DNA from 3 places in the Pseudomonas sp. GW821-FHT12A04 genome. Region 2 is predicted to be linked to each of the others. Evidence: predicted binding sites of a transcription regulator. Region 2 holds the regulator's gene; each other region holds the start of a gene.
The links. The regulator sigma-54, encoded in region 2, starts transcription at its own class of promoters, with help from an activator protein. The targets are predictions, from matches to a motif close to ANTGGCATNNANNTTGCTNT.
Positions count from the first base shown of each region.

Region 1: AC1RS8_RS11290 (circularly permuted type 2 ATP-grasp protein) is a predicted target of sigma-54. The motif match lies at 3,823-3,842, and genes of this name have one in related genera.
Region 3: AC1RS8_RS17000 (DNA translocase FtsK) is a predicted target of sigma-54. The motif match lies at 5,657-5,676, and genes of this name have one in related genera.

Region 1 is NZ_JBXAQZ010000006.1:54,401-64,537, forward strand. Features, by position in the region: gene AC1RS8_RS11260 (ankyrin repeat domain-containing protein) at 1-393, shown strand, start outside; gene AC1RS8_RS11265 (hypothetical protein) at 640-1,170, shown strand; gene AC1RS8_RS11270 (PLD nuclease N-terminal domain-containing protein) at 1,251-1,442, shown strand; gene speE (polyamine aminopropyltransferase) at 1,669-2,544, shown strand; gene AC1RS8_RS11280 (hypothetical protein) at 2,721-2,954, shown strand; gene AC1RS8_RS11285 (ribonuclease E inhibitor RraB) at 3,164-3,508, shown strand; gene AC1RS8_RS11290 (circularly permuted type 2 ATP-grasp protein) at 3,875-5,284, shown strand; gene AC1RS8_RS11295 (alpha-E domain-containing protein) at 5,297-6,247, shown strand; gene AC1RS8_RS11300 (transglutaminase family protein) at 6,244-7,053, shown strand; gene AC1RS8_RS11305 (c-type cytochrome) at 7,174-7,995, opposite strand; gene AC1RS8_RS11310 (acetyl-CoA C-acetyltransferase) at 8,591-9,796, shown strand; gene AC1RS8_RS11315 (3-hydroxyacyl-CoA dehydrogenase NAD-binding domain-containing protein) at 9,821-10,137, shown strand, end outside.
Region 2 is NZ_JBXAQZ010000004.1:202,658-212,794, forward strand. Features, by position in the region: gene lptB (LPS export ABC transporter ATP-binding protein) at 1-556, shown strand, start outside; gene AC1RS8_RS08605 (RNA polymerase factor sigma-54) at 804-2,297, shown strand; gene hpf (ribosome hibernation-promoting factor, HPF/YfiA family) at 2,372-2,680, shown strand; gene ptsN (PTS IIA-like nitrogen regulatory protein PtsN) at 2,693-3,157, shown strand; gene rapZ (RNase adapter RapZ) at 3,160-4,017, shown strand; gene AC1RS8_RS08625 (HPr family phosphocarrier protein) at 4,033-4,305, shown strand; gene AC1RS8_RS08630 (ZIP family metal transporter) at 4,334-5,227, opposite strand; gene AC1RS8_RS08635 (superoxide dismutase) at 5,259-5,870, opposite strand; gene AC1RS8_RS08640 (DUF2753 family protein) at 5,873-6,301, opposite strand; gene AC1RS8_RS08645 (class II fumarate hydratase) at 6,329-7,705, opposite strand; gene AC1RS8_RS08650 (FagA protein) at 7,698-8,093, opposite strand; gene pmbA (metalloprotease PmbA) at 8,344-9,690, opposite strand; gene yjgA (ribosome biogenesis factor YjgA) at 9,799-10,137, shown strand, end outside.
Region 3 is NZ_JBXAQZ010000010.1:106,173-116,309, forward strand. Features, by position in the region: gene serS (serine--tRNA ligase) at 1-444, opposite strand, end outside; gene crcB (fluoride efflux transporter CrcB) at 461-835, opposite strand; gene AC1RS8_RS16990 (replication-associated recombination protein A) at 835-2,157, opposite strand; gene lolA (outer membrane lipoprotein periplasmic chaperone LolA) at 2,320-2,943, opposite strand; gene AC1RS8_RS17000 (DNA translocase FtsK) at 3,009-5,420, opposite strand; gene trxB (thioredoxin-disulfide reductase) at 5,728-6,687, shown strand; gene aat (leucyl/phenylalanyl-tRNA--protein transferase) at 6,750-7,430, shown strand; gene AC1RS8_RS17015 (arginyltransferase) at 7,488-8,195, shown strand; gene infA (translation initiation factor IF-1) at 8,307-8,525, shown strand; gene clpA (ATP-dependent Clp protease ATP-binding subunit ClpA) at 8,876-10,137, opposite strand, start outside.

The DNA of each region.
Region 1 (10,137 bases), on a different contig from region 2:
AACCTGCGTAACCACAAGGGCGATACCTTGCTGATGCTGGCCGCGTATCACGGGCATGTGGACACGGTAAAAGTCCTGCTGGAGCACAAGGCCGACCCGGAGATCCGCAACGACAACGGCCAGAGCCCGATTGCCGGTGCCGCCTTCAAGGGCGACCTGGCGGTGATCAAGGCCTTGGTCGATGGCGGCGCCCAGGTTGAAGGCTCGTCCTTCGATGGCCGCACGGCGCTGATGATGGCGGCGATGTTCAACCGCGTCGAAGTGGTCGATTACCTGATCAGCAAGGGCGCCGACCCGAAAGCCAAGGACGCCAATGGCATCACCGCGCTGGAGGCTGCCAGGACCATGGGGGCTTCCGATACCGTTGCGCAACTGCAAAAGCTCTTGAGCTGACGCCGTACCCTGTGGCGAGGGGGCTTTTGTGGCGAGGGGGCTTGTCGGATCGCCGCACCGTCCCGTTCGGCTGCGGAGCAGCCGTAAAGTCAGCAAATGCGGTCTTTCTGATGTACCCCAATTGAATGTTTTGGGGCCGCTTCGCGACCCAACGGGGGCAAGCCCCCTCGCCACAGGTCCGCATTTCCCTCATTAATGCGCTATCCTTCGCGCCCTCAAAATTCACCTCGCTACAGGACCCTCCCCATGAAAGCCGCACTCGTCGAACTCATCAGCAAAATCAGCTCCGGGTGCATGGGCGAAGACGAAATCGTCAAGGTCGCGGACGAAGCGGCCCAGGCCTACGCCGATCCCGAGGCTTTTCTGACGGCCAATCCGGACATCAACTACGACGAAACCTTCCCGATCCCGCTGGGTGAGTGGGTGGTGGTCGGCAGCCTGCCGGAAACGGTGCTTTTCCAGGCTGACACTTACATGGACCTGTTCGCGCAGATCGTCGCCTCGTTCGGCCCGGGTGTGGAGTTCAATCTCAAGCCCAAGCAACTGGCCAGGACCGAAGCTCTGACCGCGCTCAACCGCATCCAGGTGCAGATGAGCAGCATGAACAAGGAAAACGGTGGCTACACGCTGATGAACTTCAGCCAGTTGCTCGATGACGAGTTGCAGGTGGTCCTGGTCTACGGCAACGACGTGCCACGGGTGCTGGAATTGTGCACCGAAGTGGGCATTACAGCCGCGCCATCCCTGGACGCCCTGAAAGTGGCGATCCACGTCTGATCCAGACACTGTCAATAAAAAGGAATCCTCGCGACGACCGTCTATCCTGAGGGGGCATATCACTTTTCGGGAGCGTCACCATGGGTTCTACGTTCAACAGCCTGGTTGCCTTGATCATTTTTGTCCTGGACATCTGGGCCATCATCAACGTCTTCAAAAGTAGTGCCGGGACCGGGATGAAAATCCTCTGGGTACTGCTGATCGCGCTGTTGCCGGTGCTGGGACTGATCATCTGGGCCATTGCCGGGCCGCGGGGCAACGTCAAACTCTGAGCGTCGACACTGAACCTGTGGGAGCGGGCTTGCTCGCGAAAGCGGTGAATCAGTCAACATTTATAGCGACTGACACTACGCCTTCGCGAGCAAGCCCGCTCCCACATTCGACCTGTCATGTTCCGCGACGTAGAATGCGCGCCTTTCCCGGCCAATCGAGACGCTCGATTGGCCATCATGGGCGGGTAACCGTCCGTTGCCACCCGCATTCATCGGAGCACTTCCCATGAGCAACATCCCTGCCAGCGACTACCTGGAAACCCTCTACGAAGGCTACGGCCAGCGTTTTCGCATGGAAAAACTGCTGCACGAAGTGCGCACCGAGCACCAGCACCTGGTGATCTTCGAGAACCCGCGCATGGGCCGGGTGATGGCGCTGGACGGCGTGATCCAGACCACCGAAGCCGACGAATTCATCTACCACGAAATGCTCACCCACGTGCCGATCCTGGCGCACGGTGCCGCCAAGCGCGTGCTGATCATCGGCGGCGGTGACGGCGGCATGTTGCGTGAAGTGGCCAAGCACCGCAGCGTCGAGCACATCACCATGGTCGAGATCGACGGCACCGTGGTCGACATGTGCAAGGAATTCCTGCCGAATCACTCCAAGGGTGCATTCGATGATCCACGCCTGAACCTGGTGATCGACGACGGCATGCGTTTCGTCGCTACCACCACTGAAAAGTTCGACGTGATCATTTCTGACTCCACCGATCCGATCGGACCGGGCGAAGTGCTGTTCTCGGAAAACTTCTACCAGGCTTGCCACCGCTGCCTGAACGAAGGCGGCATCCTGGTGACCCAGAACGGCACGCCGTTCATGCAGATCGAAGAAGTGAAGACCACCGCCGGTCGCCTGCGCAGCCTGTTCCCGGACTGGCACTTCTATCAGGCCGCCGTACCGACCTACATCGGTGGCTCGATGACCTTCGCCTGGGGCGCCACCAATACCGCTTATCGCAAGTTGTCCCGCGAAACCCTGCAACAGCGCTTCGCGGGCAGCGGCATCATCACCCGCTACTACAATCCTGAAATCCACATCGGCGCCTTCGCCTTGCCGCAATACGTGTTGCAGGCAGTGAACAAGCCAAGTAACGACTGATTGGCTGAAACACAAAACCTGTGGGAGCGAGCCTGCTCGCTCCCACATGGTTTGTGCATGGGTGTCGGGAGAGATTTTCACATCCGTCGATATGTTTGCTCCGGCGGAACAATTAGCCAGCTAACAAGGTCGAGATAGAGGTAGGCCCATCCATGGGTTTTATCGAGGAGGCACCAATGCAAAAGTGGAAAGTCACCTTCGTAGATGATCACGGCGAACAAGTTGACGAAGTGTTCGAAAGCGCGGAATGCCCGAACAACGAGCAAGCCGCCAAACTCATCCGCGCGCGTCGCCTGCCAGTTGCTGCCGAACTCGACCTCAATGATCTGGAGGGGCGCACCGACAATCCGACGGTCAAAAGCCTGAAACTCCAGAACAGCATTCAAATCCTCGGCATTACTCCAATCTGAACGACACCTGTCGCATTCGCATCCAGGCCTTGGCACGGGCTCTGTCTTGAGGCTACTCTGCAAGCGAGATCAGCGAATGAATCGCTAAGGTCTGGTCTTGTAGCTCCATGCTTGTTTCCCGCCGGCACATCGGTTGCCGTCGCTCGCGCTGTTCGGTTGCGGGTGAGGGAGTACGGAAAGTCTATCCATCGTTTTGAGGAGGACGTTTCATGAGCACAGCCTATCAAGAAGACATCAGCAGCAGCGTGCTGCGCCGCATGAAAGAAGGCGGTTTTGACTTTTCACGGTTTCATCCCATCGAGTTCTACGCCATTTTCCCGGATGAGGAGCGGGCACGCAGGGCGGCAGGTCATTTCCACCGTGGTGAATCCCTGGATGCGCAAGTCAGTGTGCGCGACGACGGCGCCTGGGCGCTGGAGCTGTGCAAGGTCATGTATGCCACCTACGACGATATCGGCGACTTCGAACAAGGTTTCGAAGCAGTGGTCGAGCCTCTGGGCGGCATCATCGAAGGCTGGGGTGTGAAACAGGAGGTACGAGGGCGACTCGCATAACCTTATGAACAGTGACAATCAGCAATCACGGCTGACCTTCGGGTTGGCCGTTTTCATTTGTGGGCGTTGGACAGCAAAAAAAAAGCCGCCAGGGCAGGCGGCTAAAAGGGAAGTTCGGTGAGCTTTTCAGCGAATGCCTGGATTATCCGTACCCATTGCCGGGCAGTGAAATCAACTCTGACTATGCTGGTGATAGGCGACCACCACGCCTTGCAATGAAGCGGGGGCGATCAGGTTGGGGCATTTACCGCACAGGATTGGTGCGGTACGTGCGCGTTGATTATCCAACCGATTGAAATTTAAGCGTTTATGCCGATGGCACGGGCCTTGCGAAGGTCTGGACGTCCGAGTGACAAGGAGTACGGCATGATCCGCACCTATTTTGATGAGATGTACGATGCCGGCGGCCTGGTCCGCCCGCATTATCGGGAGTTTGCCCGTTGGCTGGCCGAGACGCCTGACGAGCTTCTGGCACAACGGCGACGCGAGGCCGATCTGTTGTTTCATCGCGCCGGGATTACCTTCACGCTCTACGGGGACGAGCAGGGCACAGAGCGCCTGATCCCCTTCGACACCATTCCACGCAGCATCCCCGCCAGCGAATGGCGGATTGTCGAACGCGGCTGCATCCAGCGGGTCAAGGCGTTGAACATGTTCCTCGCCGACCTCTACCACGAGCAGCGCATCATCAAGGCCGGCATCATTCCGGCCGAGCAGGTGCTGGCCAACGAGCAGTACCAGTTGGCGATGCAGGGCCTGGACCTGCACCGCGATATCTATTCGCACATCTCCGGCGTCGACCTGGTGCGCGACGGCGATGGCACCTACTACGTGCTCGAAGACAATCTGCGTACGCCGAGCGGCGTCAGCTACATGCTCGAAGACCGCAAGATGATGATGCGCCTGTTTCCCGAGCTGTTCGCGGCGCAACGCATTGCCCCCATCGACCACTACCCGAACTTGCTGCTCGACACCCTGAAAAGTTCAAGCCCCATCGATAACCCGAGCGTGGTGGTGCTGACGCCGGGGCGCTTCAACAGTGCGTTCTTCGAACATGCGTTCCTGGCGCGGGAAATGGGCGTGGAACTGGTGGAGGGCGCGGACCTGTTCGTGCGTGACGACAAGGTCTACATGCGCACCACCGACGGGCCGAAAGCGGTCGACGTGATTTATCGTCGCCTCGACGACGCCTTCCTCGATCCCCTGGCCTTCAACCCGGAATCGATGCTCGGTGTGCCGGGGCTGCTGTCGTCCTACCGTTCCGGCAACGTGGTGCTGGCCAATGCCATTGGCACGGGGGTAGCGGACGACAAATCGGTGTATCCGTTCGTTACCGACATGATCCGTTTCTACCTCGATGAAGAACCGATCCTGAAGAACGTGCCGACCTGGCAATGCCGTAATCCGTCTGAGCTTTCCCACGTGCTGGCCAATCTTCCAGAACTGGTGGTCAAGGAAACCCAAGGCTCCGGCGGGTACGGAATGCTGGTGGGGCCGGCGGCGACGGCGGCGGAAATCGAAGCCTTCCGCGCGCGGATCATCGCCAAGCCCCATGCGTATATCGCGCAACCGACGCTGTCACTGTCGACCTGTCCGACCTTTGTCGAAAACGGCATTGCGCCACGCCATATCGACTTGCGGCCGTTTGTCCTGTCGGGTCGTGAAACCCGGGTCGTGCCCGGCGGCTTGACCCGCGTCGCCCTGCGCGAAGGCTCACTGGTGGTCAATTCCTCCCAGGGCGGTGGAACCAAGGACACCTGGGTGGTCGAGGATTAAAGGAAGCCTGTCATGTTAAGTAGAACTGCCTCGGATTTGTATTGGATGTCGCGTTACCTGGAGCGGGCGGAAAACCTCGCACGGATGCTCGACATCAGTTATTCGCTGTCGCTGATGCCGCAGGACGGTCGTGGCGACGGTTTGCACGAACTGGCCATGCCGCTGTTGATCACTGGCACCCTGGACGATTACCTGGAGCGCCATGGCGAACTGCATGCCGAACGGCTGCTGCATTTCTTCGCCCTGGATGCGGCCAACCCGGCGAGCATCTACAGCTGCCTCGGTGCCGCACGGGCCAGCGCCCATGCGGTGCGTGGGCGCATCACCGCCGACATGTGGGAAAACATCAACGCCACCTGGCTGGAAATTCGCGGCATCGCCGAACAGGGCCTCAGTCGCTACGGAATGAGCCGTTTCTGCGAGTGGATCAAGGAGCGTTCCCACCTGTTCCGGGGCGCGTCCTACGGCACCATCATGCGTAACGATGCGTTTCGCTTCATTCGTCTGGGGACCTTTATTGAACGGGCGGACAACACCTTGCGCCTGCTCGATGCCCGCTACGAAATGGCCGGCGATCAGGCCGAAGCGGTCAGCGATGGCACCGCTCACGCGTATTACCAGTGGAGCGCTTTGTTGCGGGCATTGTCGTCATTCGAGGCCTACACGGAAATCTACCGCGACGCCCCTGGCGCCCGGCATGTGGCGGAGTTGCTGTTGCTGCGGGCCGATGTGCCACGATCCCTGCGTGCCTGCACCGAAGAAATCGACCAGATTCTCTCGCAATTGCCGGGGGCCAACGGTCGCCCGGCACAACGCCTGGCGGCAGAAATGGACGCACGCCTGCGCTACACCGGCATCCATGAAATTCTCGAAGAAGGCCTGCACGCCTGGCTGACCGAGTTCATCCCGCTGGTGCGCCAGTTGGGTAACGCGATTCACAGTTCTTATCTGGAGGCCGCATGAGACTTTCCATTAGCCACGAAACCACCTATCACTACGAAGACAAGGTGCGGGCGAGCATCCAGTATCTGCGCCTGACCCCCCACGACAGCGAGCGCCAGCACGTGCTCAGCTGGCAGCTCGACCTGCCGCGTCCGGTGCGGGCGCAACTCGATCCGTTCGGCAACATCCTGCATGTGCTGACCATGGACGAGCCCCATGAGGCGATCATCATCGGTGCCCGTGGCCAGGTCGATATCGACGAAATGCGTGAGGCCGAACACGAGAGCCAGTCGGCACTGCCGTTTCTGCGCTTCACCCGTTTGACCGAAGCCGACGCCGCCCTGCGTGCGTTCGCCGAGAAGGAATGCAGGCAACGCCGCGATCGCACGGCGCTGATCGATCTGATGCATGGCCTCAACCAGCATATGACCTACACGCCGGGCTCCACGGAAGTGGACACCAGCGCGGCCCAGGCCTTTGCCGGACGGTCCGGCGTGTGCCAAGACCACACCCACGCGTTTCTCGCCTGCACCCGCAGCCTGGGCATTCCAGCGCGTTATGTGTCGGGCTATCTGTACAGCGAAAACAGCGAACACCTGGCCAGCCACGCCTGGGCCGAAGCCTGGCTGGATGACGCCTGGTACAGCTTCGACGTGACCAATGAGCTGGCCCGGCCGGAACGCCATCTGAAACTGGCGGTGGGCCTGGATTACCTGGATGCCTGCCCGGTGCGCGGGATGCGCCGGGGCGGCGGGTGTGAGCAGATGCACGCCAAGGTGCTGGTATCACCGACGCCAGCGCCGGTGATTTCAGTGCAGCAGCAGTAGGCGCGATACCAAGGAACCTTGTGGGAGCGAGCTTGCTCGCGATGGCGTCATTTCAGTCAATACTTTTGTGACTGATACACCGCTATCGCGAGCAAGCTCGCTCCCACAGGTACGATGTTGTTACGGCTTAACCTTGCGCCCGACCATATGCCGCAAATACCCCACCAGGCTCTGCAGATCCCCATCCGGCAACACCTCGGCCGAGAACCCGGGCATCTTCGCTTGCGGCCACTGGCGCAAACTCTGTGGATCGCGGATGTAGCGTTTGAGGAAGTCCGCACCGAAGTACTCGGTCGGGTTGTACGGAATATTCAGGTCCGGCCCGAATTGCGCGTCCCCGGCGCCATTGAGTCGATGACAGGCCAGGCAGTTCTTCTGGAACAACGCAAATCCCTTGTTCACCGGATCATCCGCCTTCAGTGCCGGATCGGGCAGCAGTGCGGGAAAGCGCTCGGCCACGGGTGCCAGGCGTTTGATGCTCGCCACCTGGAACGGCCATTGTTCTGGGCTGATGTTGCCGGCCTGCGGATTGCTCCAAACCAGATAGAACGGCCCGGCGCCCGGCTTGCCTTCGGATAGCGGTGGCCAGGGTTTGCTCGGGTCTTCAATCGCCAGCCACGCCTGTGCACCCTGGGTATTGAGCAACGGCGCGGCTGTCATTTCGGCGGCAAAGCCATCCAGCGCCACGGCTTGCAGGTGGTCTTCAGGCTTGATGCCGGTCAGCAGTGCGGACAGCGGCACGGCGCGGTAGCTCATGTCCCGCTTGTAGGAAACGTCGTTGCTGATGTCGATGGTTTGAACCTGAGGATGCTTGAGCAATTGCTCGGTCTGCCAGGTGCGACTGTTCGCGCCCAGCTCCAGGTTCAGCTGTGCGGCATACAGGGGCGAGCCGAACAGCGTGGCCCCGAGCAGAATGAGCATTTTCAAGTGATCGCCGTCCATGTCGTGCAAGTGCCGCAAAGATTGGCACAGCCACGCTGGCCCGGGTAGCGGGCCAGTCACATTTTGAGAGTGGCAATTCAAAAACTGTGACGCCGTAGCTTTATAGACGCGACTAGCCGATGACCTTGGTCAGGTTCGGCAATATCAACAACAGCGTGGTGGCGAAAAGGATGAGCCCGGCTTGACGTACTTTCGATTGTTTGAACATGGCTTGACCGCCTTTTTTGTTATTTCCTGATGCCTGCCCGCATAGCATCCATGATGGCAGCGCGTTGCACTTCCTGTAGTGACGAGTGCCTCGGCAAAACCCGACGACAACTTCGTACATGTTCACCTTAGAGCCCGCGATACGCTTGGCTTAGATCCATTTCGTATGGTGTTCTTCAAATTCGCGTTAAAAATGGCATGAGGCCTAGTGCCAGCTTCTTTGGCAGCCGTTGGCTAGACAGCTTGGTGTCCTGAACGGTAGCTGACTACCGTTCGTCTGAGCGTGAGCGTCAATGTCTGTGAGCGCTGCGGTCATTGAATCAAACGCGGCTCGGGCCAAGAGTGGGCACTCGGTATCTACCCATCTGCACTGCGGTTCGAGGACGTCATGACCCAAGCATTGATTTTCGACGCGTTACGCACGCCCCGTGGCAAAGGCAAGGCCGATGGCGCCTTGCACAGCGTCAAACCGGTGAACCTGGTGGCTGGTTTGCTCACCGCACTGCAACAGCGCACAGCGCTGGACACCAGCCAGGTCGATGATGTGGTGCTTGGCTGCGTAACCCCGATTGGTGATCAAGGTTCCGACATCGCCAAGACTGCCGCTCAGGTGGCCGATTGGGATGTCAGCGTGGCGGGAGTACAGATCAACCGGTTCTGTGCTTCGGGGCTGGAGGCCGTGAACCTCGGCGCGATGAAAGTGCGTTCCGGTTTCGAAGACCTGGTGGTGGTCGGTGGTGTCGAGTCGATGTCCCGGGTGCCGATGGGCAGCGATGGCGGGGCCTGGGCGCTGGACCCGGCGACCAACCTGCACAGTCACTTCACGCCACAGGGCGTGGGTGCAGACCTGATCGCCACCCTTGAAGGCTTCAGCCGTCAGGACGTCGATGCCTACGCGTTGCATTCCCAGCAAAAGGCTGCACGGGCGCGGGCCGACGGTTCGTTCAAAAAGTCGCTGGTGCCGGTGCAGGACCAGAACGGCATCATCCTGCTCGATCACGATGAGTTCATCCGCGCCGACTCGACCCTGGAAGGCCTGGGCAAGCTCAAGCCGAGTTTCGAGATGATGGGGCAGATGGGTTTCGATGCCACCGCGCTGCGGGTCTACAGCCATGTCGAGCGGATCAACCATGTGCACACCCCCGGCAACAGCTCCGGGATTGTCGACGGCGCGGCGCTGATGCTCATCGGCTCCGAAGCCAAGGGCCGGGCGCTGGGCTTGCAGCCACGGGCGCGGATTGTCGCCACGGCGGTCACCAGCACCGATCCGACCATCATGCTCACCGGCCCCGCGCCGGCGACCCGCAAGGCGCTGGCCAAGGCCGGGCTGCGGGTCGAAGACATCGACCTGTTCGAGGTCAACGAGGCGTTCGCGTCGGTGGTGTTGAAATTCATCAAGGACATGGCCGTCGATCCGGACAAGGTCAATGTCAACGGCGGCTCAATCGCCATGGGCCACCCGCTGGGCGCCACTGGCTGCGCCATTCTCGGCACGCTGCTCGATGAGCTGGAAGCCCGGCGCCTGCGTTATGGCCTCGCGACCCTGTGTGTCGGCGGCGGCATGGGCATTGCCACCATCATCGAACGCCTCTGAGCCCGGACATCAAGGAACCCAGTTATGAGCGAAGCCATTCGTTACGAAAAAGACCAGGACCAGATCGTCGTCCTGACCATCGACATGCCGGGCCAGAGCGCCAACACCATGAACGCGGTGTACCGCGAAGCCATGGCGGACTGCGTTGCGCGCCTGGTGGCCGACAAGGACAGCATCGCCGGTGTGATCATCACCTCGGCCAAGAAGACATTTTTCGCTGGCGGCGATCTCAACGAGCTGATCAAGGTTGGCAAACCCCAGGCCAAGGCCTTCTACGACATGGTGCTGAGCCTCAAGGGCCAGTTGCGCGCCCTGGAAACCCTCGGCAAGCCTGTGGTCGC
Region 2 (10,137 bases):
GGGCCGTGTCCTGATCGATGACCTGGACGTCAGCCACCAACCGATGCACGGCCGCGCAAAGGCCGGTATCGGCTACTTGCCGCAGGAAGCATCGATCTTCCGCAAACTGTCGGTGGCCGACAACATCATGGCCATCCTCGAGACCCGCAAGGAACTCGACAAGGCCGGTCGTCGCAAGGAGCTGGAAAGCCTGCTGCAGGAATTCCACATCAGCCACATCCGCGACAACCTGGGCATGAGCCTGTCCGGTGGTGAGCGCCGTCGCGTGGAAATCGCCCGCGCCCTGGCCACCAACCCGAAATTCATCCTCCTCGACGAGCCCTTCGCCGGCGTGGACCCGATTTCGGTCGGCGACATCAAGCAGATCATTCACCACCTCAAGGCCAAGGGCATTGGCGTGCTGATCACGGACCACAACGTTCGTGAAACCCTGGATATCTGTGAAACCGCCTATATCGTCAATGACGGCCAACTGATTGCCGAAGGCGACGCAGAGACCATCCTGGCCAACGACCTGGTCAAGGAAGTGTATCTGGGCCATGAGTTCCGCCTGTAAGCGCTGAGCCGTGCCCAGGCAGCTTGCCCGGGCACCTGACCAGCCACTCACCAGCGCTTCCGTGCCGACAAGCGTGGTCAGCCCTCGACAAGGGCAGCGCTGCAACACAGCTTTATAGTTTTTTATTGTTACAGCGCTCTAGGCAAACCCTTTAGTTTCAGGCATATAATTTGCTTAAGTTTGGCGCCCCGGCGCCCTGTAGTGGATGGCGCATGTGCGCCGGCGAATAAGGTGTTAAGCCCCTGCCATGAAACCATCGCTAGTCTTGAGAATGGGCCAGCAGCTGACGATGACACCGCAGCTGCAACAGGCCATCCGCCTGCTCCAATTGTCAACCCTGGACCTGCAACAGGAAATCCAGGAGGCCCTGGAGTCCAATCCGATGCTCGAACGCCAGGAAGAAGGCGACGACTTCGACAATTCCGACCCCCTGGCCGACAACGCCGAACAAAAGCCCAACACCGACATCCAGGAGCCCTCCTACCAGGAAAGCGCCCCGACGGTTGATAACCTCGATGAGGGTGACTGGAACGAGCGTATCCCCAACGAACTCCCCGTCGACACCGCGTGGGAAGACGTTTACCAGACCAGCGCCAGCAGCCTGCCCAGCAATGATGATGACGAGTGGGACTTCACCACCCGCACCTCGGCCGGCGAAAGCCTGCAGAGCCACTTGCTGTGGCAACTGAACCTGGCCCCGATGTCCGACACCGATCGCCTGATCGCCGTGACCCTGATCGACTGCATCAACAATCAGGGCTACCTGGACGAAACCCTCGAGGAAATCCTCGAAGCGTTCGACCCGGAACTGGACATCGAACTGGACGAAATCGAAGCCGTCCTGCACCGCATCCAGCAATTCGAGCCCGCCGGCATCGGCGCCCGCAACCTGGGCGAATGCCTGCTGCTGCAATTGCGCCAGCTGCCTGCCAAGACCCCTTGGCTGGCCGAGGCCAAGCGCCTGGTCACCGATTACATCGACCTGCTTGGCAGCCGCGACTACAGCCAGTTGATGCGTCGCATGAAGCTCAAGGAAGATGAGCTGCGCCAGGTCATCGAGCTGGTCCAGAGCCTCAACCCGCGCCCGGGCTCGCAGATCGAGTCCACCGAAGCCGAGTACGTCGTTCCTGACGTCATCGTGCGCAAGGACAACGAGCGCTGGCTGGTGGAGCTCAATCAGGAGTCGGTGCCACGGCTGCGGGTCAATGCCCAGTACGCCGGTTTCGTGCGCCGCGCCGACACCAGCGCCGACAATACCTTCATGCGCAATCAGTTGCAGGAGGCCCGCTGGTTCATCAAGAGCCTGCAAAGCCGCAATGAAACCCTGATGAAGGTTGCCACCCAGATCGTCGAGCATCAGCGCGGCTTTCTGGAGTACGGCGACGAAGCCATGAAGCCGCTGGTCCTGCATGACATCGCCGAAGCGGTCGGCATGCATGAATCGACGATTTCACGGGTGACCACCCAGAAGTTCATGCACACCCCCCGGGGCATTTATGAACTGAAGTACTTTTTTTCCAGTCACGTAAGCACCTCCGAAGGCGGCGAATGCTCGTCCACGGCGATCCGGGCGATCATCAAAAAACTGGTTGCAGCGGAAAATCAGAAAAAGCCGTTGAGTGACAGCAAGATCGCTGGTTTACTGGAGGCACAAGGCATTCAGGTGGCTCGCCGCACCGTCGCCAAGTACCGCGAATCCCTCGGGATCGCGCCTTCGAGCGAACGCAAGCGGTTGATGTAGGGCCACGCCACAGCGTTCCAGTGGTAGATCATCTGATCTGCCGCTTTATGCACTGGCAACGAAGGAGAAGCTGTATGCAAGTCAACATCAGTGGACACCAACTGGAAGTGACCGAACCTCTTCGCACCTACATCGGCGAAAAACTCGAACGATTGGAGCGACATTTCGACAAGATCACTAATGTGCAGGTCACGATGACCGTCGAAAAACTGAAGCAGAAAATCGAAGCCACGCTGCATATTCCCGGGAATGAAGTGGTCGCCAACGCGGAACATACCGATATGTATGCCGCGATCGACGCACTCACCGACAAGCTGGATAAACAACTCAAAAAGCATAAGGAAAAGACCCAGAGCCTCCTCCAGGGCGCAACCGGTCGTTAACACTCCCAACCCATGATCCGACTTGAAAGTATCCTGACCCCCGGCCGTTCCCTGGTGAACGTGCCGGGAGGCAGTAAAAAGAAAGCCCTCGAACAAATTGCCAATCTTATCGCCCGCGAAGTGCCGGCCCTGGAGATGCAAGATGTCTTCGAGGCGCTGATCGCCCGTGAAAAACTCGGCTCCACCGGGTTTGGCAATGGCATCGCTATTCCACATTGCCGTCTCAAGGGCTGTGTTTCGCCCATCAGTGCATTGATGCACCTGGACGCCCCTATCGATTTCGACGCCATCGACGGCGCGCCGGTTGACCTGCTGTTCGTGCTGTTGGTCCCGGAAGCCGCCACCGATGCGCACCTTGAGCTGCTGCGACAGATCGCCAGCATGCTCGACCGCAAGGAAGTTCGCGAAAAGCTGCGTAGTGCTACAAGCAACGAAGCCCTGTATCAGGTTGTCCTTGACGAGCAAAACGGTCAGTAATCATGCGCTTGATCATCGTCAGTGGCCGTTCCGGCTCAGGTAAAAGTACCGCCCTCGACGTTCTTGAGGACAGCGGCTACTACTGCATCGACAACCTGCCAGCCGGTCTGCTGCCGGAGCTGGCCGAACGCGCCCTGGTTCATACCGAGATGTTGCAGCCGCTGGTCGCCGTTTCCATTGACGCGCGCAACCTGCCCAGCCACCTGTCACGCTTCCCCGACCTGCTCGAGGAAGTCCGTGCCCGCCACATCCAGTGCGATGTGCTGTACCTGGACGCCGACGAAGAAACCCTGCTCAAGCGTTTCTCGGAAACCCGCCGACGTCACCCCCTGACCAACGCCAACCGCTCGCTGGCCGAAGCCATCAGCGTCGAGAGCGTCCTGCTCGGGCCGATTGCCGACCTCGCCGATCTCAAGATCAACACTACCAGCCTGAACCTGTATCAACTGCGCGATGCCATCAAACTGCGTCTGTTGAATCAGCCGGAGCCGGGGACTGCGTTCCTGGTGGAATCCTTCGGCTTCAAGCGCGGCATGCCGGTGGACGCCGACCTGGTGTTCGATGTGCGCTGCCTGCCCAACCCTTACTGGAAACCGGAGTTGCGCGAACAGTCCGGGCTCGATCAACCGGTTGCCGAATACCTGGCGGCTCAGCCGGATGTCGAAGAGATGTTCCAGGACATTTCCACATACCTGCTAAAGTGGCTGCCTCGCTTTGCCGCCAGCAACCGCGCCTACGTCACCATTGCCATTGGCTGCACTGGCGGACATCACCGTTCCGTCTACCTGACCGAGCGTCTGGGGCAAACGCTGCAACAATCCCTGAAGAACGTCCAGGTCCGCCACCGCGACCTCAGCTAAAGGATTCACATCGCGATGCCTGCTCTGGAAATCGAAATCATCAATAAACTGGGTCTGCACGCTCGCGCTTCTGCAAAATTCGTTGGGGTAGCAGGTCAGTTCCCGTGCCAGATCAGGGCCGGACGTACACCACAGTCCATGGTCGATGGCAAAAGCATCATGGCGATGATGATGCTGGCCGCCGGCAAAGGCACCACGATCCACTTGAGTACAGAAGGCGAGCAGGAACAGGAAGCGCTGGATGCTCTGGTGGCGTTGATCAACAACTTCTTCGACGAAGGCGAGTAATACAACCACAAAAGCCCCTCACCACAAATCAAGCGAGGGCTGTATCCATCACCATCATCAAACAAAACCCCATCAGCAGCCCGAGGCTGGCAAGCTTGTCATGACCATTGCGGCGCGACTCGGGAATGACTTCGTGGGTCACCACCAGCAGCATCGCCCCCGCCGCCAGCGCCAATCCCAAAGGCAGCAGCAGTTCAGCCAGGCTCACCAGCCACGCGCATAGCAGTGCGAACACCGGTTCTACCAAACCTGACGCCGCACCGATCAGGAACGCCTTGCCCCGGGACATCCCTGCCCCGGCCAGCACCAAAGCGATGACCAACCCTTCCGGTACATCCTGCAAGGCAATGCCCATGGCCAGGCTGTCGGCGTCAGGCATTGCGCCACCGGCCGAAACACCTACCGCCATGCCTTCCGGGATGTTGTGGGCGATGATGGCAAATACGAACAGCCAGATCCGCGGAGCAATGACCGGTCGTTCCAGCGTACCGACCAGCATGTCCGGGCTGGCGCCAGAGACCTTCCGATCCACCAGGAACAACAGGAAGGCGCCGAGCATAATGCCGAAGCTGATCAGCCCACTGGACGCCCAAGGTGACAGTCCAAGCCCTTCGGCGGCAGAGATGCCCGGAACGATCAGCGAAAATGCCGTCGCAGCCAGCATCACGCCAGCGCCAAAGCCAAGCAAAGTGTCGCTGAGCATCTGCGGCATCCGCCGAATCACCAACACCGGCACCGCGCCCAGCGCGGTACCCAAGGCGCAGATCGCACCGCCCTGCAGTGCGCGCAGCAACTTCGGCTCAAGGTCGAGCCATGCCAGCCCATGGGCAACCAAAAGGCTCATTCCCGCCAGCAGTAACAGCGATCCAAACGCGTAACGAAACATCCGTCCATTTCCGATCGCCAGTGTTTCAGTGCCCATAGTCCAGCCTTGGATTGTTTTTATGGAAGACTTAAACCAGTGCGGCCTGATAGCGCGCAGCGACTTGCGGCCAATTGATCACGCGGTAGAACGCGCTGATGTATTCCGGACGACGGTTCTGATAACGCAGGTAATAGGCGTGCTCCCAGACGTCGAGACCCAGAATCGGGGTATTGCCGCTCATCAACGGGCTGTCCTGGTTACCGCTGCTTTCCACTACCAAGGTCTTTTGCGGGGTCACGCTCAGCCAGGCCCAGCCGCTGCCGAAGCGGGTCAACGCGGCCTTGGTAAAGGCTTCCTTGAAGCTGTCGAGACCGCCCAGTTGTTCATCGATGGCCTTGGCCAGCACGCCTTCGGGCTCGCCACCACCGTCGGGCGCCATGACTTCCCAGAACAACGAATGATTGGCGTGGCCGCCACCTTGGTTGATCACCGCCGTCCGTAGTTTTTCCGGCAGTTGCTTAACGGCGGACACCAGCTTCTCCACGGGCCACTCGGCATACTCGGTGCCTTCAACAGCCGCGTTCAGGTTATTGATGTAGGTCTGGTGATGCTTGGTGTAGTGGATCTCCATGGTCTGCGCATCGATGTGCGGCTCCAGGGCGTCGTAGGCGTACGGCAAGGCAGGCAAGGTAAAAGCCATGTTCAATGGACTCCATGATGATGAGGCGCAGGCGAAGCGACATCGATGTGCAGCAGCCGATGGGTACGCGGATACTCGCCGTGCTCACTGATGAAATTCAGCAGCTCGACGTAGGTCTTGCTGCTCTGGCGCAACGCGGCTTCTCGCAATGTTTGAGGTAGCCGCGGGTCCTGCATGGTCTGCAGCAGCCGTTGGTGGATGGCACACAAGTATTCGGCGCTCTCCTCCGGCTGATTCAGACGCAAGTGCAGGTCCGCCAGGTTGTGATGGGAAATCACGCAGGCCGCTACCGCTTCGTCGGCATCCGCCCAGCGCTCGAACAACACCTGGGCCAGAGCCAATGCCTGCAGGTACGCCTCGCGGGCATCGACCAGTTCACCCAGCATGAAAAAGCGATTGGCTCTTTCGATCGTGCGTTTCCAGTGCTCCATGGTGCGCCTCCAAAGCGGTAACGGGGCTTAGACGCCGCCCGCTGTGAGTTTTTCCGGGTTGAGCAATTCTTCCAGCTGGCTGCGCGACAGGTCGGTGTGTTCCAGCGCGACGTCAATCACCGGCCGACCTTGCTGATAGGCCTTCTTGGCAATCTCGGCAGCTTTCTGGTAACCGATGATCGGGTTGAGCGCGGTGACCAGAATCGGGTTGCGTGACAGTGCTTCCTTGATCCGGCCTTCGTTGACCTTGAAGCTGGCGATGGCCTTGTCTGCCAGCAGACGGCTGGAATTGGCCAGCAACTCGATACTGCTCAGCAGGTTCTGGGCGATGATCGGCAGCATCACGTTCAGTTCGAAATTGCCCGACTGACCGGCGATGGTGATAACACTGTCGTTGCCGATGACCTGAGCCGCGACCATCGCGGTGGCCTCTGGAATGACCGGGTTGACCTTGCCCGGCATGATCGAAGAACCCGGCTGCAAGGCTTGCAGTTCGATCTCGCCAAGGCCGGCCAGCGGGCCGGAGTTCATCCAGCGCAGATCGTTGGCGATTTTCATCAGCGACACGGCAGTGGCCTTTAGCTGTCCGGAGACGGCAACGGCAGTGTCCTGGGAGCCGATCAGCGCGAACAGGTCCTTGCCTGGCTGGAACTCAACCCGGGTCAATTTGCTTAGCTGCTGACTGAAACGCGCCGCGAACTCGGGGTGGGCGTTGACACCCGTGCCCACCGCCGTGCCGCCTTGAGCCAGGGATTGCAGGCTTGGCTGCAAGTCCTGCAGATGGCCGATGTTGGCCTTGAGCTGCTGCGCCCAACCGTTGAGCACCTGGCTCATGCGCACCGGCATGGCGTCCATCAGGTGCGTACGCCCGGTTTTGACGTGGTGATGAACCTGCTCGGCCTTGCGCTCGATGACCTGCACCAGATGCGTCAGCGCCGGCAGCAGTTGTTCATGGAGCGCCAGTGCTGCGCTGACGTGAATGGTGGTCGGGATGATGTCGTTGCTGCTCTGCCCGCAGTTGACGTGATCGTTGGGGTTCACCGCCTCGCCCAGCAAGCGGCTGGCCAGCGTGGCGATCACTTCGTTGGCGTTCATGTTCGAGCTGGTGCCGGAACCGGTCTGGAACACATCCACCGGGAAGTGCTGCATGAAATCACCTTCGAGCAAGCCCTGGGCTGCGTCGACGATGGCTTTGCCCTGGGCTTCGCCGATCTGCTTGAGCTCGACGTTGGTGCGGGCGGCCGCTGCCTTGGCCAGGATCAAGGCGCGGATGAACTGAACCGGCATCGGTTTGCCGCTGATCGGGAAGTTATCCACCGCACGCTGGGTCTGTGCGCCGTAGAGGGCGTCTTCCGGGACCTGAAGCTCGCCCATACTGTCGCGTTCGATACGGGTATTACTCATCGGGAGATCCTTGCATCAGTTCTATGAGAGGAATCGAGGGCTGCAACTCACAGGTAGCGAGTTGCCAGGTGTAGCTCTGCCAGCGCTTGAGGCGGCATTTGCACAACGAGAGGCGTTCCAGTTCGCGCAGCGGGCGCCAGGCCTGGTCGAGACAGTAAGTGCGCCAGTGCCACGGCAGCGCGACATCGGCGGCGGTATCGAGCAACAATCGGAAGGAAGTTTCGGCGACGGTCCACGGCGAGGTGGCCGTGCAACACGCCAGGTACCGGCCTTCGGCCAGGTAGTGGTCGATCAGGCGAGGCTCGTCGGGGTTCATCGCGCAACGGATCTGGCGACTCATCCAGCGCCAGCTTTCGAGATAAGGCTGCTCTTGCAAGGCAGAACTCATGATCCGGGGCTCATTCGATAATGAGATTTATTATTATATGATAATGAGAACCAAAACAAGTCCGTGCCGACACAGCAGATCCATTGTGGGAGCGAGCCTGCTCGCGAAGGCGTCATCACTTTCAACATTGATTTCGTCTGACACGCTGCTATCGCGAGCAAGCTCGCTCCCACAGGGGATCTGAGTTGTAGCCAACAAAAAAGGCGCGCCACCCAATGGGTGGCGCGCCTTTTGGTGAAGCGGCCGAGGCTTAGCTGCCTGCCACCGTCATCCGCTCGATCAGCACCGAGCCGGTGCGAATGTTACTGCGCAGTTCCAGGTCATTACCCACGGCAACGATCTGCTTGAACATGTCGCGCATGTTGCCGGCGATGGTCACTTCCTGGACCGCGAACTGGATTTCACCGTTCTCGACCCAATAACCCGCTGCACCACGGGAGTAATCGCCGGTGACCATGTTGAGGCCCTGCCCCATCAATTCAGTCACCAGCAAGCCACGCCCCATGCGCCGCAGCAACGCCGCCTGGTCTTCGTCGCCATGGGTGACGAACAGGTTGTGCACGCCACCGGCGTTGGCCGTGCTCGGCATGCCAAGCTTGCGGCCGGAATAGGTGCCGAGGATGTAAGACACCAACTCGCCCTTTTCGACAAACGGTTTGGCGTAGGTTGCCAAACCATCACCGTCGAACGCTGCACTGCCCATGGCACGCATCAGATGCGGACGTTCGTCGATGGTCAGCCACTCCGGAAACAGCTTCTGCCCGAGGGTACCCTCAAGGAAGGACGACTTGCGATACAGGCTGCCGCCGGAAATCGCCGACAGGAAACTGCCGAACAGCCCCCCAGCCAACTCTGCGGAAAACAGCACCGGCACCTCGCAAGTCGGCACCGGACGCGCGCCCAGACGACTTGCCGCCCGTTGCGCAGCGCGTTGACCGATGCTCACCGGGTCGGCGAGCAGATTGCCCTGGCGGTTCACGTCGTACCAGTAATCGCGCTGCATCTGGCCATCGGCCTCGGCGATCATCACGCAGCTCAGACTGTGCCGAGTCGATGCGTAACCGCCGATAAAGCCGTGGCTATTGCCATAAACGCGGCAGCCCTGATGGGTACTGAGGGTGGTGCCGTCGGCGTTCTTGATCCGGCTGTCGGCGGCAAACGCCGCGGCTTCGCAGGCCAGGGCCTGTTCGATGGCTTGTTCCGGAGTGATGTCCCATTGGTGGAACAGGTCGAAATCCGGAATATCGCGCGCCATCAGCGCGGCATCCGCAAGGCCCGAGGCTTCGTCTTCTGAAGTGTGCTTGGCGATAGCCAGTGCAGCGGCGACGGTTTCGCGAATCGCATCAGGACCGCTGGCCGAGGTGCTGGCCGAGCCTTTGCGCTGCCCCACGTACAAGGTGATGCCAAACCCCTGGTCGCGGTTGAACTCAACGGTTTCGACTTCACGCTGGCGCACCGAAGTCGACAACCCCTGCTCCAGCGACACCGCCACTTCACAGGCGCTGGCCCCCTGGCGCTTGGCTTCAGCGATGATCTGCTCGACTTGTTCCTGCAGTGCCGGCAACGCTTGTGGGCCGACGCTTTCAACTGCACTCATGCTGTTCTCCACTCAAATTCTGCTTTCGGTAACGGTCATCGAGCGACCGGGCCGGACAAGCGGCCCCCGACTGGTTATCATGGCGGCGTTTCTTTGCGGACGGCCACCATGGTTGATTCTTACGACGACTCCCTCGATACGGGAGAAAAAAGCAAATCCCAGGTCAAACGCGAGCTGCATGCTCTGGTTGACCTTGGCGAGCGCCTTACAACACTCAAGCCTGACTTGCTGGCAAAACTGCCCTTGACCGACGGAATGCGTCGGGCTCTGGCCGATGCGCCCAAGCACACCGCGAACATCGCGCGAAAACGGCACCTTCAGTTCATCGGCAAACTGATGCGCGATCAGGACACTGCCGCCATTCTGGTTCTGCTCGATCAACTCGATGCCTCCACCCGTCAATACAACGAACGCTTCCATAACCTGGAACGCTGGCGCGATCGTCTG
Region 3 (10,137 bases), on a different contig from region 2:
CCAGCCGAACTTCTCGCCCAGGGCGACGTGGTCCTGAACCGGGAAATCGAAGGCAGTCGGGGTGCCCCAGCGGCGCACTTCGACGTTGCCGTCTTCGTCTTCGCCGACCGGTACCGATTCGTGCGGCAGGTTGGGGATACCCAGCAGGATCGAGTCCAGATCGGTCTGGATCGCGTCCAGTTCGACTTTACCCGCGCTCAATTCGCCCGCCATGCGCTCGACGTCCGCCATCAGCGGCGCGATGTCTTCGCCGCGCTGCTTGGCCTGACCGATGGATTTGGAGCGCGCATTACGTTCAGCCTGCAGTGCTTCGGTGCGGGTTTGGACGGTCTTGCGCTGTTCTTCCAGCGCTTCGATGCGCGCAACATCCAGGGAATAGCCACGGGATGCCAGGCGGTCCGCTACGTCCTGAAGGTTGCTACGTAACAGTTTGGAATCGAGCATGTCGGTTTCTCGTTTATCAAAGTTTGGTCAAGGACAGGCCGGCCCAGGTGGCAAGCAGCCCGCCGAATACGCTGAGCGCCGCATAGCCCAGGGCTAGCGGCACTTGCCCGCTTTCCAGCAGGCGCACCGTATCCAGTGAAAAGGATGAAAAAGTCGTCAGCCCCCCGAGGAAGCCAACGATCAACCCGGCACGCACCTCGATGGGCACCTCCGGGCGTATCAAAAACAGACCGTATAGAACGCCGATCAGCAAACAGCCCACGATATTAACGGCCAGCGTCGCGGTATAGAAGTGCCGAGGCCAATTCGCGTTGATCCAGTTGCCCGTGACGAAGCGCAACAACGTGCCGGCCATCCCGCCGACGGAAACCGCAACGATCAAGGGAAGCACTATTTTCTCCGCTGCCTTGGGCTTAAACGGTCGAGTTTCGCCAGGTGATTGAGTTTTTCGCCGATCTTCAACTCCAGGCCACGGGGCACGGGCTGATAGAACGGGATCGGGTCGAGCTCTTCCGGGAAATAGTCTTCGCCAGCGGCATAGGCGTCCGGCTCATCGTGGGCATAACGGTATTCATCGCCGTAACCCAATTGTTTCATAAGCTTGGTCGGCGCGTTGCGCAGGTGCAGCGGCACTTCCAGCGAACCGTGCTCGGCGGCGGCGCGCAATGCCGTCTTGAAGCCCATATACACCGCGTTGCTCTTTGGCGCGCAGGCCAGATAGGTGATGGCCTGGGCCACCGCCAACTCGCCTTCGGGGCTGCCGAGGCGCTCCTGCACTTCCCAGGCCGCCAGGCACAGGCTCAGGGCGCGGGGGTCGGCATTGCCAATATCTTCGCTGGCCATGCGCACCACACGCCGGGCCAGGTACAAGGGGTCGCAACCGCCGTCGATCATCCGTGCGAACCAGTACAAGGCGCCGTCGGGGTTGGAGCCGCGCACCGATTTATGCAGGGCGGAAATCTGGTCGTAGAACGCTTCGCCGCCCTTGTCGAACCGCCGGCGGGTATCGCCGAGCAGGCTTTGCAGCAGGTCGGTGCCGATTTCGCCGTTGTCTTCCGCCAGGTCCGAGGCGTTTTCCAGCAGGTTGAGCAGGCGCCGACCATCGCCATCGGCAGCCGACAGCAGCATCTGGAAGCCTTCGTCGCTGAGGGTCAGGTTACGCTTGCCCAGTCCACGCTCTTCGGTCAGCGCGCGGTGCACCAGTTTGCGCAGGGCCGCTTCGTCGAGGCTTTTCAGCACATAGACCCGCGCCCGCGACAGCAAGGCGTTGTTGAGTTCGAACGAGGGATTTTCCGTGGTTGCACCGATGAAAATCAGCGTACCGTCTTCGACATAGGGCAGGAACGCATCCTGCTGGGACTTGTTGAATCGATGCACTTCGTCGACGAACAGAATGGTGCGGCGGCCGTACTGCGCGGCCTGCTGTTTGGCGATTTCCACCGCCTGACGGATCTCCTTGACCCCGGCCAGCACCGCCGAGACCGTTTCGAAGTGCGCGTCCGAGACTTCCGCGAGCAATCGCGCCAGGGTGGTTTTGCCCACGCCCGGCGGCCCCCAGAAAATCATCGAATGCAGGGCACCCTGCTCCAGCGCCTCGCGCAGGGGCTTGCCGCGAGCGAGCACGTGTTCCTGACCGACGTACTCGTCCAGATTGGCCGCACGCAGGCGGGCGGCCAAGGGCTGGGCGATGGGGGTGCTGCGAAACAGATCCATGGCGTACGTTTAAAACCTCGGGTTACTTAATGCCTGCGGGCCAAAACGCTGACCCTGTGGGAGCGAGCTTGCTCGCGATTACGGCATCACATTCAACATTTATGTCGACTGACCCAACGCTATCGCGAGCAAGCTCGCTCCCACAGGTTTTGCGTCAGCCGTTTATTCCTGGATTACATCGGCACCCTTGGGGATGTCGAACTTGAACTTGGACGCAGGGATCGGCTCGTTCGCCTTCACCCCGGTGAACAGGATATTGGTGCGCTGGCCGACGCTGTCGATCAGTTGCATATCATTGACCAGGCCATTGCGGAACGACAGGCGCAGGCTGTCGAACAGGGTGTCCTTGGTTTTCGGCTTCAGGGTGAAGTCAATCACGCCGCCGGCTTCCTTGGCACTGATGTCGAAGCTCTGGCTGATCTTGGACACGTCACCGGACAACAGCAAGGCCGGGGTCTGGGTCAGGCGCTGGTCGAGGTTCTTGATGGTGGCCTGTTCCAGGTCCGGGTCCCACAAGGTGACTTTCTTGCCATCGGAGATCATGGTCTGTTCGGCCGGCGCATCGGTGTGCCAGTAGAACAGGCCCGGACGCTGCAGGGACATCTCGCCGGCGGTTTCCTGCAATTGGGTGCCTGTGCCATCAAGGGTCAGTTGCGAGAAACGTGCGGTCAGGGTCTGGGATTTTTCCAGCAGTTGGGTCAGGCGCGCCACGTCCTTGTCATCGGCGTTAGCCTGGAGCGTGGTCAAGGCCAGTACCGGCAGCAACAGCATGCGGATCAGACGCATGGGAGTCCTCATAACATTCGTGGGAGTGCGGGCGGCGCAAAGGCGCCCCCCCTTTCATACTCGGGTCAGTCGCGCACCGGCCCCGGGGCCAGGACTTCACGCGAACCGTTGGTGTTCATGGACGTCACGACCCCGGCCATTTCCATGGCTTCGATCATGCGCGCAGCGCGGTTGTAGCCGATCTTCAGCTTGCGCTGAACCGCAGAAATGGAGGCACGACGGCTTTCCAGCACGAACTGGACCGCTTCGTCGTACAGCGCGTCGGCCTCGGGATCGTCACCGTCGCCGCCACCGCTGCTGCCTTCAAAGCCGCTGCCCGCCTCTTCGACGCCATTGAGGATGTCGTCGTTGTATTCCGGCGCACCCCGCAGCTTCCAGGCTTCCACCACGCGGTGAACCTCATCGTCGGACACGAAAGCACCGTGAACACGAATCGGCAGGCTGGTACCCGGCGGCATGTAGAGCATGTCACCGTGGCCCAGCAGTTGTTCGGCGCCGCCCTGGTCGATGATGGTCCGCGAGTCGATCTTGCTCGATACCTGGAACGCCATGCGGGTCGGGATGTTGGCCTTGATCAGACCGGTGATCACATCCACCGACGGACGCTGGGTCGCAAGGATCAAGTGGATACCGGCCGCACGAGCCTTTTGCGCGATACGGGCGATCAGTTCTTCAACCTTCTTGCCGACGATCATCATCATGTCGGCGAATTCGTCGACTACGACCACGATGGTCGGCAGCTTCTGCAGCAGTGGCGCTTCGTCGTGGATGCTTTCGCGCTTGTACAGCGGATCGCTCAACGGCTCGCCGGCGTCCTGGGCTTCCTTGACCTTGGCGTTGAAGCCCGACAGGTTTCGCACACCCATCTTGGCCATCAACTTGTAGCGTCGCTCCATCTCGGCAACGCTCCAGCGCAGGGCGTTGGCGGCGTCCTTCATGTCGGTGACCACCGGGCACAGCAGGTGCGGAATGCCTTCGTAGATCGACAGTTCCAGCATTTTCGGGTCGATCATGATCAGCTTGGCGTCTTCCGGGCCAGACTTGAACAGGATCGACAGGATCATCGCGTTCACACCCACCGACTTACCGGAACCGGTGGTACCGGCGACCAGCAAGTGCGGCATTTTCGCAAGGTCGGTGATGACCGGCTTGCCGCCGATGTCATGGCCCAGGGCCAGGGTGACCGGGGATTTGAAGTTGTCGTACTCCGGAGTCGACAACACTTCGGAGAAACGCACGATCTGCCGATCTTCGTTGGGAATCTCGATACCGACCGTGGTCTTGCCCGGAATCACTTCCACCACGCGCACGCTGGTCACGGCCAGGGAACGGGCCAGGTCTTTGGCCAGGTTGGAGATTCGGCTGACTTTTACCCCGGCCGCCGGCTGGATTTCGTAACGGGTGATCACCGGGCCCGGGTGGATCGAATCCACTGCGACTTCAACGCCGAATTCCTTGAGCTTGATTTCCAGCAAGTGGCCAACCGCAGCCAGGGATTCAGGCGAGTAATTGAGCTGTTTCTTTTCCGCCGGATCGAGAATCGAAATCGGCGGCAAGGTGCCTTCCACGGCGCTGTCGACGAACAGCGGCGCCTGTTTCTCTTTCTCGACGCGTTTGCTCGGTGCGGCGGGCTTTGGCGGCGCGGGCGCAATCACCGGCGGCACCTGCTTCTCGCGCTCGGACATGTGCTTGCTCAGGGCTTGCTCACGTTCGATCAGGCGTTCCTTGACCTTGGCCTGCTCGCGCTTGTCGGTGACGGTCGGCGCAACCACTTCATCCATACGGTCGTCGACTTCACGCAACTGGGCAACCAGCTGTTTGCGCTCGGTACGGGCCGCCCACCAGCGATTGGCGGCGCCCTGGAACAGCTCGAACAGGTCGAGGGTGATCTTGCCGGTGATGTCCATCACCTTGAACCACGACAGGTCGGTAAACACAGTCAGGCCGAACAGGAATAACGCAATGAACAACAGCGTGCTGCCCTGGATATTCAGGGCGTTCCTGGCCAGTTCGCCGAGGCTTTCCCCCAGCGCACCGCCCGCACCGGCCGGCAGACCGGTCGCGGCATGAAAATGGATATGGGCCAGAGCGGCGCCCGACAGCACCAGGAACACCAGGCCGATCAGGCGCCAGGAGAACAGCCACCCGCTCCACTGCCACGGCTCGTGACGCTGGCGGAAGATCTGGTACGCCTTGATGGCCAGCAGCAACGGGAAGATGTAGGCGAAGTAACCCAGCACCATGAACAGGATATCGGCGCTGTAGGAGCCCGCTGGTCCGCCGAAGTTCTGCACGTCGTCGATCTTGCTGTTATGGCTCCAGCCCGGATCATCCTTGCCATAGGTCAACAAGGCCATCATCAGGAACAGGCACAAGGCACCGATGGCGATCAGCGCACCTTCCTTGAGTCGGTAGTGCAAGTGCTGGCGCCAGAGCGGCACGACGGCTGGTTTAGGTGCTGCGGTGGATTTCTTCAAAACGCTTCTTTTCCTGCGCCAATGGCGCGTCCATCTGGTGAATGTCTATAAAAACCGCGAAAAAACTGCCCAATCCAGGCAGGTAATAAAGTTAACACGTGTAACCGGGACTACTTTTAACACTGCACCCCTGTTTCTATAAACACGGCGCACACTGAATATATGTAACACGCAGGGCATTGTACGGGTTTGTACGCACGACGCCATGCTTGAGACCCTTGGATGCAGCATAGTCAACAGCACATGACATGCCATTCAATTTGAGCATGCATTCTCTTTGGTGACAAAGGCTTATGAGGTGTTTTTTATGAGCGAAGCGAAGCATTCCCGCCTGATTATCCTGGGCTCCGGCCCTGCCGGTTACAGCGCGGCAGTTTATGCCGCCCGCGCCAACCTCAAGCCGGTTGTCATTACCGGCATCCAGGCAGGCGGCCAGCTCACCACCACCGTCGAAGTGGATAACTGGCCAGGCGACGTTGAAGGCCTGACCGGACCGGTGCTGATGGATCGCATGCAAAAACACGCCGAACGCTTTGCCACCGAGATCGTTTACGACCACATCCATACCGCCAAGTTGCAACAACGGCCGTTCGAGCTGATCGGCGATGGCGGCACCTACACCTGCGACGCCTTGATCATTGCCACCGGCGCCTCCGCGCAATACCTGGGCCTGCCGTCGGAAGAAGCGTTCGCCGGCAAAGGAGTTTCGGCGTGCGCGACCTGTGATGGATTTTTCTATCGCAATCAAGTGGTTGCTGTGGTCGGCGGCGGCAACACGGCGGTCGAGGAAGCCTTGTACCTGTCGAACATCGCCAAAGAAGTGCACCTGATCCATCGGCGCGACAAACTGCGCTCGGAGAAAATCCTCCAGGACAAACTCTTTGAAAAGGCCGCCAACGGCAATGTTCGCCTGCACTGGAACCAAAACCTGGACGAAGTGCTCGGCGATGCCAGCGGCGTGACCGGTGCCCGCCTGCGGGACAGTCACACAGGTGAAACCCGGGAGCTGCCGCTGGCCGGGGTGTTTATCGCCATCGGCCATAAACCCAACACCGACCTGTTCACAGGCCAACTGGAAATGCGCGACGGGTATCTGCTGGTCAAGGGTGGCAGCGAAGGCGATGCCACCGCTACGGCGATTGCAGGTGTGTTTGCCGCCGGTGACGTGGCCGACCACGTTTATCGCCAGGCCGTTACATCTGCCGGTGCCGGTTGCATGGCGGCGCTGGACGCTGAAAAATACCTGGACGACATTCCAACCGTTTGAAGGCAAACTTTATGGCGGGCCAACACCCGCCACTGCCCTCCCCTTCTGCAAGCCCGGATGCCATGCTGACTTGGTTACAACGCAATACCTTGCATTTCCCTCCACTGGAAAAGGCCATGCGCGACCCCAACGGGCTGCTGGCTGCCGGTGGTGATCTGTCCGCCGATCGGCTGATCTCGGCTTATCGCCACGGCTGCTTCCCTTGGTTTTCCGAGGGCCAGCCAATCCTCTGGTGGTCTCCGGACCCGCGTACGGTGCTGTTTCCCGACGAATTGCACGTCTCGCGCAGCCTGAACAAACTGCTACGCCAGCAACGCTATCAAGTGACCTTTGACCAGGACTTCGCCGCCGTCATCCGCGCCTGTGCCGCGCCCCGGGATTACGCCGACGGCACCTGGATCACCGAGGCCATGCAGGACGCCTACATCGAACTGCACAGGCGTGGCCACGCGCACTCGGTGGAAGTGTGGGACGGGGACGAACTGGTGGGCGGGCTCTACGGCCTGGCGATGGGCCAGCTGTTTTTCGGCGAGTCCATGTTCAGCCTCGCTGACAACGCCTCGAAATTCGGCTTTGCCACACTGGTGCGGCATCTGAAAGACTCGGGTTTTGTACTGATCGATTGCCAGATGCCCACCGATCACCTGCACAGTCTCGGAGCCCGGGCGATACCCCGCCATGAATTTGCCAACTATCTGGCCAGGCATCTGGACCAGCCCAATCGCGCTAGCTGGGTTTGCTGAGCGACTTTTGCGCAGGTGGCTTACACTTATTCAAAAGCATTATCCCGAGGGTTGATCATGACCGAGTTGGCGCGATTGAAGTTCTATGCCACTCAGCCGCACTCTTGCAGTTATCTGCCGGAGGAGCAGGCCACAACCCTGTTCCTCGACCCTAGCCAGCCCATGGATGTGCATGTCTATGCAGACCTGTCGGAGATGGGGTTTCGTCGCAGTGGCGATCATCTCTACCGGCCGCATTGCCAGAATTGCAATGCCTGCGTTCCGGCGCGCATTCCCGTGGGACAGTTCACGCCCAACCGGCAACAGAAACGCATCTTCAAGCGCAACATGGATTTGCAGGTACGTCCAGCCAAGCCCGGCTTCAACGAAGAATACTTCGACCTTTACCAGCGCTATATCGAACAGCGTCACGCCGATGGCGACATGTACCCGCCGAGTCGCGACCAGTTTTCGACATTCCTGGTGCGGGACCTGCCGTTTTCAAGATTTTATGAATTTCGCCTGAATGGCCGGCTGCTGGCCGTCGCCGTCACCGATTTACTGCCGAACGGTCTTTCGGCGGTCTACACCTTCTACGAACCCTCCGAAGAGCGTCGCAGCCTTGGGCGCTATGCGATCCTGTGGCAAATCGCCGAGGCCAGGCGGCTGGGGCTGGATGCGGTCTACCTCGGCTACTGGATCAAAAACTGCAAAAAAATGAACTACAAGACTCAATATCGCCCTATTGAGTTGCTGATTAATCAGCGCTGGGTGGTTCTAAACTAGAGCAGACCCTAAACCCCTTGGCTTAAACCCCATTTTTCGGGCACAATGCACGCCGCTTTTGCCTGGCGCAGTTGCACCGGGCCATTCATTGGACACCGAGGGCTTTACTGCATGTCGAAAGAAGACAGCTTCGAAATGGAAGGCACTGTCGTCGACACCCTGCCCAACACCATGTTTCGTGTGGAGTTGGAAAATGGGCACGTCGTAACCGCGCACATCTCCGGCAAGATGCGCAAGAACTACATCCGTATTCTTACCGGCGACAAAGTGCGCGTAGAGCTGACTCCTTATGACTTGAGCAAAGGGCGCATCACTTACCGCGCTCGATAAGGTTGGAGCGAGCTTGCTCGCGAAAAACCTGACGGTACCGCGTCAAGTCAGAGTCCCCGCATCATCATTGACGAACATCGCGAGCAAGCTCGCTCCTACAGAGATAGGGCTCACTCGCCAAGCAAGTCAATACAAAACGCCCGGCTTATGCCGGGCGTTTTTGTTTGCCTGCGATTTAATGCCCCCCCTGTGGGAGCGAGCTTGCTCGCGATGAGTGCGGCACATTCAGTAAATGTGCAATCTGTCCCGCCGCCATCGCGAGCAAGCTCGCTCCCACAGGCTTTGATGTGTATTTCGCAGACAACAAAAAGGCGCCAACCGGCGCCTTTTTGCTTTATTGCGGTTTAACGTCAGGCCATCTCGGCCGTGGTCTCGAACTCGAAGGTCAGCTCCCCGTCCTTGATGTCGATGTGTACCACACCGCCATGCTCGGCCAGTTCGCCAAAGAGAATCTCCTCCGCCAGCGGACGCTTGATCTTGTCCTGGATCAGGCGAGCCATTGGGCGAGCCCCCATCGCCGCGTCATAACCACCTTCGGCCAGCCAGTTGCGGGCCGCATCGGTGACTTCCAGCAACACTCGCTTGTCTTCCAGTTGCGCCTGAAGCTCGGTAAGGAACTTGTCCACCACGCTCTTGATAACCTCATGACTGAGGCGACCAAACTGGATGATGGTGTCCAGACGGTTGCGGAATTCCGGCGTGAAGCTCTTCTTGATCACTTCCATCGCATCGGACGAGTGATCCTGATAGGTGAAACCGATCGAAGCGCGGGCTGCGGTCTCGGCACCGGCGTTGGTCGTCATGATGACGATCACGTTACGGAAATCCGCCTTGCGCCCGTTGTTATCGGTCAACGTACCGTGGTCCATGACCTGCAACAGCAGATTGAAGACTTCCGGATGCGCCTTCTCGATTTCATCGAGCAACAACACGCAGTGTGGCTGCTTGGTAATGGCTTCGGTGAGCAGACCGCCCTGATCGAACCCGACATAACCAGGAGGCGCACCGATCAGACGCGATACGGTGTGACGCTCCATGTACTCGGACATGTCGAAACGAATCAACTCGACACCCAAGGCCTTGGCCAACTGACGCGCCGCTTCGGTCTTACCGACACCGGTAGGCCCTGCGAACAGGAACGAACCGACAGGCTTGTCAGGGGACTTGAGGCCGGCACGGGACAGCTTGATCGCGGTTGCCAGCGAGTCGATCGCGGCATCCTGACCGAACACGGTCAATTTCAGATCACGCTCCAGGTTACGCAGCAGCTCCTTGTCGGAACTGGTGACGTGTTTTGGTGGAATCCGCGCGATTTTCGCGACGATGTCCTCGACTTGCGGCACTTCGATGCGCTTCACACGCTTCTCGACCGGTTGCAGGCGCTGATAGGCACCCGCCTCGTCGATGACATCGATAGCCTTGTCCGGCATATGACGGTCGTTGATGTAACGCGAGGCCAGTTCGGCAGCCGCGCGCAGGGCCTCATCACTGTATTCGATATTGTGATGGCTTTCGAAACGCCCCTTCAGGCCGCGCAGAATGCCAATGGTGTCTTCCACCGAAGGCTCCGACACATCGACCTTCTGGAAGCGTCGGGCCAAGGCACGATCCT